Regions from separate parts of the Erwinia papayae genome, predicted to be linked through region 1. Evidence: predicted binding sites of a transcription regulator. Region 1 holds the regulator's gene; each other region holds the start of a gene.

Region 1 (3,283 bases):
GCCTTTCATATAAAGCAGAATGGGGTTTTCTGCTATCTGACGCTCAATTTTCTCAACAGTACTCATAAATAGCTTCCTTCAGCGGATACTTCGTGTCTTATTATTGTAGCGATTATGAACCAACGTTAAAACGACATTTTATTCAGGGTAAAAGTCCACCAGGAAGATACCTGTTAACATCCTGATTAAAATACGATTACAAACACTTTTATTACCTGCACGCATAATCTGAGTACAAATGCTGCGCATTAACAGTGCCATTTAATGTCATTTTTACAGCTTTTACGTGTTATGCATTCCTGAAACAAAAAAGGTGTTAACTTTGACCAGGAAGTTCGATTAGAATCGGACTGTCAATCTGAAAGATATCCTAATTCAACCACGCTCCGGCCCCGGCGGGAGCATAAACTGCTAACGGTAACGATGCGTTTACTCATCACGCTTATCATGCTGGCTACAGCTCAGCTGTTTTTCAATATGGCGCACGCATCGCCCCATACCCCTGTTAATGCTAATCACCACAAAACTGACAGCAACACCACGGCACGAGAAGATGAACGGCGTAAGCGACGTCCGGTGAAAAGCAGTTCCAGCAAAGTAAAAGAAGTCAGTAGCAAAAAATCCCGTCTGACTGCGGTCAATAAATTCAAACTAAAAAAACGCAATACCGTCAGGGTAAATGTAACAACCGCATCAGTTAAAGAAACATTGCCGGTGTATAAAAGACGATATGGGCGCCATCACGGCAATACGGTAGTGCAGCCGGATGAGATGGCTTACAGTGTTGCCCCGCTGAAGCTCAGCAGAGCACACCGCGCCCGCTACCAGAAAGCACGTGAAACGGCGATGAACAAACTGATGGGCCAGCTGGGTAAACCTTATCAGTGGGGCGGAACATCGCCGAAAACCGGTTTCGATTGCAGCGGTCTGGTCTGGTACGCTTATAAAGATCTGGTGAAATTCAAAATTCCACGCACGGCCAATGAGATGTACCATCTGCGCGATGCGGCTTCGATCAGACGTGACGATCTCGAAAAAGGCGATCTGGTTTTTTTTCGTATAAATGGCCGCGGTACTGCCGATCATGTTGGGGTTTATCTGGGTAATGGTAAATTTATTCAGTCGCCGCGAACCGGCAAAGATATTCAGGTCAGCGCACTAAGCGAAGATTACTGGCAACGCCACTATATTGGTGCACGCCGGATGATGACGCCAAAAACTATTCGCTGATTCACTCTCAAGGCCGTTCCGGGGAGCGGCCTTATTTTTTCAGTGCAGCACTGCGGTGAAGCTGAATGCAACAATCATCAGTAAAGCGCCGATGGTTGTCAGTAGTGAAAATTTAAGATTGGTATCCATCTGTTACCCTCGATAACCACAGCGTTTATGGCGTCATTGATTTTCCCATAGTTGCCAGTAAAAATCTCGTTTTCTCTGCTCAGGCTTGTTAGAATTCTTACGCATTACTTCAGGTCACCGTATCGTTCATATTCATTTTCTGGCACAGACCTTTTCCCTTTCTGATGTCTCCGCAAGACACCGTATAGCTTTGTTAACAGACATCAGGTTTTTGTATTTGAAGCAATCGTTTAACAAACTAATTATCAGTAAGTTACGAGATATCCAGGAGTAGCGAGTTAATGGCAACAATAAAAGATGTGGCCAGACGTGCGGGCGTATCAACCACCACCGTTTCCCACGTTATTAATAAAACCCGCTTTGTCGCTGAAGAAACGCGAGAAGCCGTGTGGAGTGCCATCAAAGAATTACATTACTCTCCCAGTGCAGTCGCCCGCAGCCTGAAGGTGAATAACACTAAAACCATAGGCCTGTTAGCCACCTCAAGCGAAGCGCCCTACTTTGCTGAGATTATTGAGGCGGTAGAAAATTGCTGCTTTGAGAAAGGCTATACCCTGATTTTAGGTAATGCCCATAATGACCTGCAAAAACAGCAGGCCTATCTCTCTATGATGGCGCAGAAGCGGGTAGATGGTCTGTTGGTCATGTGTTCTGAATATCCTGCGCCGTTAATTACCTTACTGGAAGAGAGTCGTCATATTCCAATGGTAGTGATGGACTGGGGCGAATCGCGCGGCGATTTTACCGATACCGTACTGGATAATGCCTTTGAAGGCGGCTACCTGGCAGGCCGCTATCTGATCGACCGTGGTCACCGCGACATCGGAGTGATCCCCGGTCAGATGGAACGGAATACCGGAGGTGGACGCCATGCTGGATTCCTTAAAGCCCTTGCTGAAGCGGATATTCCGTTACGGGAAGAGTGGCTGGTTCAGGGTGATTTTGAGCCGGAATCCGGCTACCACGCTATGCAGCAAATCCTCTCACAAAAACAGCGCCCCAGTGCAGTGTTCTGTGGCGGTGACATTATGGCAATGGGAGCGATATGCGCAGCAGATGAAATGGGGCTGCGTGTCCCACAGGATATTTCGGTGATCGGGTATGATAATGTGCGTAACGCTCGTTTTTTTGCTCCTTCACTGACCACGATTCATCAGCCTAAGGAACAGCTGGGTGAAACCGCTTTTGCTATGCTGCTGGATCGTATAACCAGCAAACGTGAAGAACCACAAACAATTGAAGTGCACCCCACACTGATTGAACGTCGCTCGGTGGCTGATGGTCCTTTCAGGAAACACCGGCAATAATTCTTATACCGCCTCTGATGTCAGGGGCGGCCGCTTCACCAGCCACAGCTCTGACGTACAGAGCAGCGCCTGAACAGTAAAAACGGACATGGCAGACCGGTGGGTTTATATCTCTTCCGCAAGCCATTCGCTGTTCAAGGTGTCGGTATCTCCCAGATAATCCAGTAGCCAGCTCAACGCAGGTGAGGCCGTTTGTTCTGACCAACTCACACAGCAGGGGCTGTCAGGAAAAACCGTTTCCAGCTGCAAAACTTTGAGTGCTCCCCTGCTTATAAGGGGGCGCGAAAGATGCGCAGGCACCATTCCCACACATAATCCGGATAACAGACAGTCAATGCCGCTTTCCCAGTCTGGCACCACCATCCGGCGCTGATTATCCAGGGTCCAGGTCGTTCTTCTGGTTAGAGAACGGGAGGTGTCCTCCAGACCGAGAGAAGGCCATGCACGTATGCTCTCCTCACTGACCGGCCCCTGAAGCTGAGCAAGGGGGTGCCCGGCCTCTACCACGCAATGCCAGCCAAGCATTCCCATGCTGCGAAAAGCAAAACGTCCACCAACCGGAATAGCCTGAGTTGCCCCAATCGCCACATCCACCCGCCCATCTGCCAGCGCATCCC
Region 2 (3,283 bases), 200 kb from region 1:
TGGGCCGGGGTTTTCGGCAACAGACAGCGGTTGCCGTTAAGGGCCATCTCCTGCACCTGGTCATTTTTCAGCGCCAGCAGACGCGCAACGGTAGCGGCCTCCTGCTGACGGAAACTGTCCTGCTCCGGCTGCTGGCAGGCCTGGCGCGCCGCATCGACAATCGGTCGGTAACCGGTACAGCGGCACAGATTTCCCGCCAGCGCCTGTTCCGCCTGTTTGTGCTGCCAGCCATCGCTGTTTTTCTGCAAGGTAAACAGCGACATCACAAATCCCGGCGTACAGAATCCGCATTGTGAAGCATGGCAGTCCACCATCGCCTGCTGAACCGGGTGAAGTTTGTCGCCCTGCTTCAGATCTTCGACGGTAATCAGCTGCTTACCCTGCAATGCGCTGACAAAGGTCATACAGCTGTTGACCGTCTCCCACACCATCGCGTCGTTTTCCACGCGACCAAGGGTGACCGTGCAGGCACCACAGTCGCCGGATGCACAGCCCTCTTTGGTACCACAGCGGCGTTTGTTCTGACGCAGGTAATTTAGTACGGTCAGATTAGGGTCCAGTGACGCTTCCGAAACCAGCGTCTGGTTGAGCAAAAACTGGATCATGCGGCCACCCCCTTCTCCTCTGGCTGCAAGATGCACTGGCCGTTCACCCAGGTGCAGGCAATGTTGCGGTCATCACCCAGCGTCATCAGGACGAACAGCTTTTCCCAGATGTCACGGCTGTTGGCGAAGCGCATGCGCTGAAGAGCCGACACGCCCGGGTCCAGCACCACAAAGTCAGCCTCTTTGCCGGGCATGAAATTGCCGATACGGTTGTCCAGATCCAGCGCGTGTGCACCGCCGAGGGTGGCATGATAAAAGGCCTCACAGGCGGCCAGCTTATACTGCTGCAACTGTCCGACTTTATACGCTTCTCCCAACGTCTGTAACATACTGAAGGTGGTGCCCGCCCCAACATCGGTGCCGATCCCCAGCCTGACGCCCTTCTGCCAGCAGGTTTTTAAATTGAACAACCCGCTGCCAAGAAACAGATTGGAAGTGGGGCAAAAGGCCACGGCTGACGAGGTGTGATGCAGACAATCCCACTCTTTATCTTCCAGATGCAGGCAGTGCGCGAACAGACTGCGACGCCCGGTCAGCCGGTGCTGATGATAAACATCCAGATAGCCGTCGTGCTCCGGAAACAGCGCTTTAACCCACTCCACTTCCTGCGGGTTTTCGCTGAGGTGAGTGTGGATCCAGGTGTCGGGATAGGCCTCTTTTAACTGGCGGACCTTCTCCAGCAGCGCCGGTGATGAGGTGGGCGCAAAGCGTGGCGTCAGCGCGTAGCCCAGGCGACCCCGGTTATGCCAGCGCTCAATCAAATCGCGGGTCTGCTGATAGCTTTGCTCCGGCGTTTCCGTCAGGTAATCCGGCGCGTTGCGGTCCATCATCACCTTTCCGGCAATCAACCGCATTCCCAGCGTCTCCGCCGCACTGAACAGCGCCTCGACCGACTGCGGATGCACGGTGCCAAATACCAGTGCGGTGGTGGTTCCATTGCTCAGTAACTGATGCAGAAAGAAAGCTGACATGCTGGCAGCATGATCCGGGCAATGGTACTGGCTTTCCACCGGGAAGGTGTAGTGTTGCAGCCACTCTAATAACTGTTCACCAAAAGCACCAATCATCTCCGTTTGAGGGTAATGGATGTGGGTATCCACAAATCCGGGGACAATCAGTTTGCCGCGATAGTCCGCAAGGGGTATGGCGTCGTTAAGCAGATGCTGCCCTGCTTCCCAGCGCTGCAACGAAACAATTTCGCCGCCGTTAAGCAGCAGCAGGCCATCTTCGATAAAACGGGCATACTCCGGCAGCTGTGCCGGATCGGTGACCGTTTGTGTGACATCGAAAAAGCTGCCGCGTACAGCCTGGGTGACGGAGAGTGTCATAGTCGTTCCTTTTGAGCGCCAGTGGCGCGTCAGGTATCAGTGCGAGTAACAATGTCTTAAGTTAAGCAATTGTTATGCCATTGAGTATTTTTTAATTTTATGATTAATTATCAATACGTTATTCGATTTTTATCATAACCGAAAAGACTTTCCCGCATATCCACTACGCAACCGTTTGCTGAGGATAGCAAACGGTTGCTGTGGCAAATTTCTGGCTGATGCCGCTTTGTCGCGTCCGGCCGTTGCGCCATAATCTGGCAGAGACGCACAGCCGCGCACCATTACCGTGCAGAGCTGCGCCGGGCGTTAACCTCGCGCTGACTTATCAGGCTGGCGGGAAAATGCTAAGGTGAAAAACCGCGAATGTGTTGAGGAACAGTAAGATGATTGTTTTTGTTACCGGTGCCACCGCAGGTTTTGGTGAGAGTATTACCCGCCGTTTTATCGCTCAGGGCCACAAGGTGATCGCTACCGGTCGCCGCAGCGAGCGTTTGCAGGCGCTGAAGGATGAGCTGGGCGAAAATGTTTATAACCTGCAACTCGATGTCAGAAACCGCGCCGGAATTGATGCAGCACTGCACAGCCTGCCAGCCGAATGGCGCGATATTGATGTGCTGGTCAATAATGCCGGGCTGGCATTGGGGATGGCACCTGCGCATCAGGCCAGCATTGATGACTGGGAAGCGATGATCGACACCAATAACAAAGGCCTGGTCTTTATGACCCGTGCCATTCTGCCCGCCATGGTCGAACGTAACGTCGGACATATCATCAATATCGGCTCAACGGCGGGCAACTGGCCTTATGCCGGGGTCAACGTCTATGGCGCGACCAAAGCGTTCGTGCGTCAGTTCAGCCTGAATCTGCGCACCGACCTGCACGGCACGGCATTGCGGGTGACCGATATTGAGCCTGGCCTGGTTGGCGGTACGGAATTTTCTAACGTTCGCTTTAAAGGGGACAGTGATAAGGCTGGCAGCGTCTATGACGGCACTGAACCCTTAACCGCAGAAGACGTCACTGAAGCCGTTTTCTGGGTGGCCTCACTGCCGAAACACGTCAACATTAATACGCTTGAAATGATGCCGGTAGGACAGACGCTGGCTGGTCTGAAGGTGCATAAAGCCTGACTCAGCTGCCTGCGCAGGCGCACCTGTTTTTGCTGAACAGGTGCGCTAACGTTTACTTGTTAGCAGCAACCTCTGTGCTGTTACCAACCATTACGGGCATACGCAATACCAGACTGGCGGCGGTGACATAGAGCCAGTGGCGGTTGCCCGCATCAGTACATAACGCCAGATTTCCCGTATTGCTTGCCGGAATAAGAATTTTTCCCAGCAGCATTCCCTG
Region 3 (3,283 bases), on a different contig from region 1:
CGCAGTTGGTCAGCCGTTACCATTCCCAGATCCCGATCCTGAACCAGCAGGCCACCGTTGACTCGTTTAAAGTCCAGACCCGCCCGGCGCTGCTGCCACTGGCCGCAGGTCAGTACACGCACATTTTGTTTTGTTGCGGTTATCTTCAGCGCGGCTTCGCTAGCGGAAGGGGCAATAATTACCTCAACAAACTGACGGCTGATAATGGCCTGAGCCGTTGCTTCGTCAAGTTCGCGGTTAAAAGCAATAATGCCGCCAAAGGCCGAAGTGGGATCGGTTTTCCAGGCAAGTTCGTAGGCATCAAGAATCGATCCCGCCACGGCCACTCCGCATGGGTTTGCATGTTTAACAATCACACAGGCCGCATCACTGAACTCTTTTACACACTCCAGCGCTGCATCGGTATCTGCGATGTTGTTATAAGACAGTGCTTTGCCCTGAAGCTGTTGCGCGGTGGCAACGGACGCTTCAGCCACTGACTCTTCTATATAGAAAGCAGCCTCCTGGTGGCTGTTCTCTCCGTAACGCATATCCTGTTTCTTGATGAAGTTCAGATTTAACGTGCGAGGGAAACGGCCGGAAGCTTCAGAAGTCTCACCATGATAGGCAGGCACCAGGCTTCCAAAATAGTTAGCGATCATGCTGTCATAGGCGGCTGTATGTTCAAAAGCCTTGATCGCCAGATCAAAACGTGTTGCCAGTAACAATGAGTGATTATTGGCGTCCATTTCTTCAATGATTGCCTGGTAGTCACTGCTTTTGACCACGATGGCGACGTCTTTATGATTCTTCGCCGCCGACCGCACCATGGTCGGTCCGCCGATATCAATATTTTCAACGGCATCTTCCAGTGAACAGCCTTCACGGGCAACGGTTTGTGCAAAGGGATACAGGTTAACAACCACCATGTCGATGGGAGAGATCTCATGTTCCTTCATGATGTCATCATCCTGGCCGCGGCGTCCGAGGATACCGCCGTGCACTTTAGGATGCAGAGTTTTGACACGTCCATCCATCATTTCCGGAAAACCGGTGTAATCAGAAACTTCAGTGACGGGCAGACCTGCTTCAGCCAACAGGCGGGCAGTACCACCTGTCGACAGCAGTTCAACACCGCGCGCTGAAAGCGCCTGAGCAAATTCGAGGATACCGGCTTTGTCTGACACGCTAAGCAGAGCGCGGCGTACAGGACGAGGTTGTTGCATGAGGTTGATCCCTTGGCTTTGGTTCGCATAGATAAGAGCGTTATATCAACCTTCACTATTATCTCTTATTACGTAAATAAAGTGTGGGCTGAGATAACGACCCTGGCTGGCACCAGGATTTTGCCGGGCATTGTAGCGAAAACGTTTGCGTGATGCTCGTCTAAATTCCTGGTTGGCATCAAATGTGGATAAGTTTGTGAATAACTGCGTATAACCAGGGCTTTTGCTGTGGAATGCAGCGAACGCTCTGTTTTTAATAAATTAGGGGTTGTCAGGCCCTGAAAACTCCCTATAATGCGCCACCACTGACACGGAACAGCGGCTGAGAAGCCGACGAGTCAGGAGGTTCAGCAACGCTGAGCCGCCGGAGAAAACCTCTTAAAAAAGAAGTTGACTCTGAAGGAGGAGAGCGTAATATACGCCACCTCGCAACAGCAGCAGCGCTGCCGGTTGCACCGCTCTTTAACAATTTATCAGACAATCTGTGTGGGCACTCACAGGATTGATATCCGCATCTTAGGATGCAAAAAAATATCAAGCCTCAGAGTGAACACGTAATTCATTACGGTTTTTCCTGAGCACCGCTTCACGAGTTGAAGCAAATCAGACTTTTAATTGAAGAGTTTGATCATGGCTCAGATTGAACGCTGGCGGCAGGCCTAACACATGCAAGTCGAACGGTAGCACAGGGGAGCTTGCTCCCCGGGTGACGAGTGGCGGACGGGTGAGTAATGTCTGGGAAACTGCCCGATGGAGGGGGATAACTACTGGAAACGGTAGCTAATACCGCATAACGTCGCAAGACCAAAGTGGGGGACCTTCGGGCCTCACACCATCGGATGTGCCCAGATGGGATTAGCTAGTTGGTGAGGTAACGGCTCACCAAGGCGACGATCCCTAGCTGGTCTGAGAGGATGACCAGCCACACTGGAACTGAGACACGGTCCAGACTCCTACGGGAGGCAGCAGTGGGGAATATTGCACAATGGGCGCAAGCCTGATGCAGCCATGCCGCGTGTATGAAGAAGGCCTTCGGGTTGTAAAGTACTTTCAGCGGGGAGGAAGGGAGTGGAGTTAATAACTTCATTCATTGACGTTACCCGCAGAAGAAGCACCGGCTAACTCCGTGCCAGCAGCCGCGGTAATACGGAGGGTGCAAGCGTTAATCGGAATTACTGGGCGTAAAGCGCACGCAGGCGGTCTGTTAAGTCAGATGTGAAATCCCCGGGCTTAACCTGGGAACTGCATTTGAAACTGGCAGGCTTGAGTCTTGTAGAGGGGGGTAGAATTCCAGGTGTAGCGGTGAAATGCGTAGAGATCTGGAGGAATACCGGTGGCGAAGGCGGCCCCCTGGACAAAGACTGACGCTCAGGTGCGAAAGCGTGGGGAGCAAACAGGATTAGATACCCTGGTAGTCCACGCCGTAAACGATGTCGATTTGGAGGTTGTGCCCTTGAGGCGTGGCTTCCGTAGCTAACGCGTTAAATCGACCGCCTGGGGAGTACGGCCGCAAGGTTAAAACTCAAATGAATTGACGGGGGCCCGCACAAGCGGTGGAGCATGTGGTTTAATTCGATGCAACGCGAAGAACCTTACCTGGCCTTGACATCCACGGAAGACCCCAGAGATGGGGTTGTGCCTTCGGGAACCGTGAGACAGGTGCTGCATGGCTGTCGTCAGCTCGTGTTGTGAAATGTTGGGTTAAGTCCCGCAACGAGCGCAACCCTTATCCTTTGTTGCCATCGGTTCGGCCGGGAACTCAAAGGAGACTGCCGGTGATAAACCGGAGGAAGGTGGGGATGACGTCAAGTCATCATGGCCCTTACGGCCAGGGCTACACACGTGCTACAATGGCGCATACAAAGAGAAGCGACCTCGCGAGAGCAAGCGGACCTCATAAAGTGCGTCGTAGTCCGGATCGGAGTCTGCAACTCGACTCCGTGAAGTCGGAATCGCTAGTAATCGTGGATCAGAATGCCACGGTGAATACGTTCCCGGGCCTTGTACACACCGCCCGTCACACCATGGGAGTGGGTTGCAAAAGAAGTAGGTAGCTTAACCTTCGGGAGGGCGCTTAC

Evidence for each region. Region 1 encodes PurR, which represses purine synthesis genes. Its sites were predicted from a motif close to CANGCAAACGTTTGCNTG; they were not measured.
Region 2: a site for PurR is predicted at 2,098-2,115, ahead of guaD (guanine deaminase). Genes of this name have one in related genera too.
Region 3: a site for PurR is predicted at 1,340-1,357, ahead of purH (bifunctional phosphoribosylaminoimidazolecarboxamide formyltransferase/IMP cyclohydrolase). Genes of this name have one in related genera too.

The regions. Positions count from the first base shown of each region.
Region 1 is NZ_JBZCHT010000009.1:1,202,420-1,205,702, forward strand. It holds gene AC3RPL_RS10525 (Grx4 family monothiol glutaredoxin) at 1-66, opposite strand, end outside; gene AC3RPL_RS10530 (C40 family peptidase) at 424-1,230, shown strand; gene cydH (cytochrome bd-I oxidase subunit CydH) at 1,270-1,359, opposite strand; gene purR (HTH-type transcriptional repressor PurR) at 1,641-2,666, shown strand; gene punR (DNA-binding transcriptional activator PunR) at 2,772-3,283, opposite strand, start outside.
Region 2 is NZ_JBZCHT010000009.1:1,005,285-1,008,567, forward strand. It holds gene xdhA (xanthine dehydrogenase small subunit) at 1-605, opposite strand, end outside; gene guaD (guanine deaminase) at 602-1,933, opposite strand; gene ydfG (bifunctional NADP-dependent 3-hydroxy acid dehydrogenase/3-hydroxypropionate dehydrogenase YdfG) at 2,317-3,063, shown strand; gene AC3RPL_RS09460 (SMP-30/gluconolactonase/LRE family protein) at 3,116-3,283, opposite strand, start outside.
Region 3 is NZ_JBZCHT010000013.1:634,486-637,768, reverse strand. It holds gene purH (bifunctional phosphoribosylaminoimidazolecarboxamide formyltransferase/IMP cyclohydrolase) at 1-1,205, opposite strand, end outside; rRNA gene AC3RPL_RS19100 (16S ribosomal RNA) at 1,818-3,283, shown strand, end outside.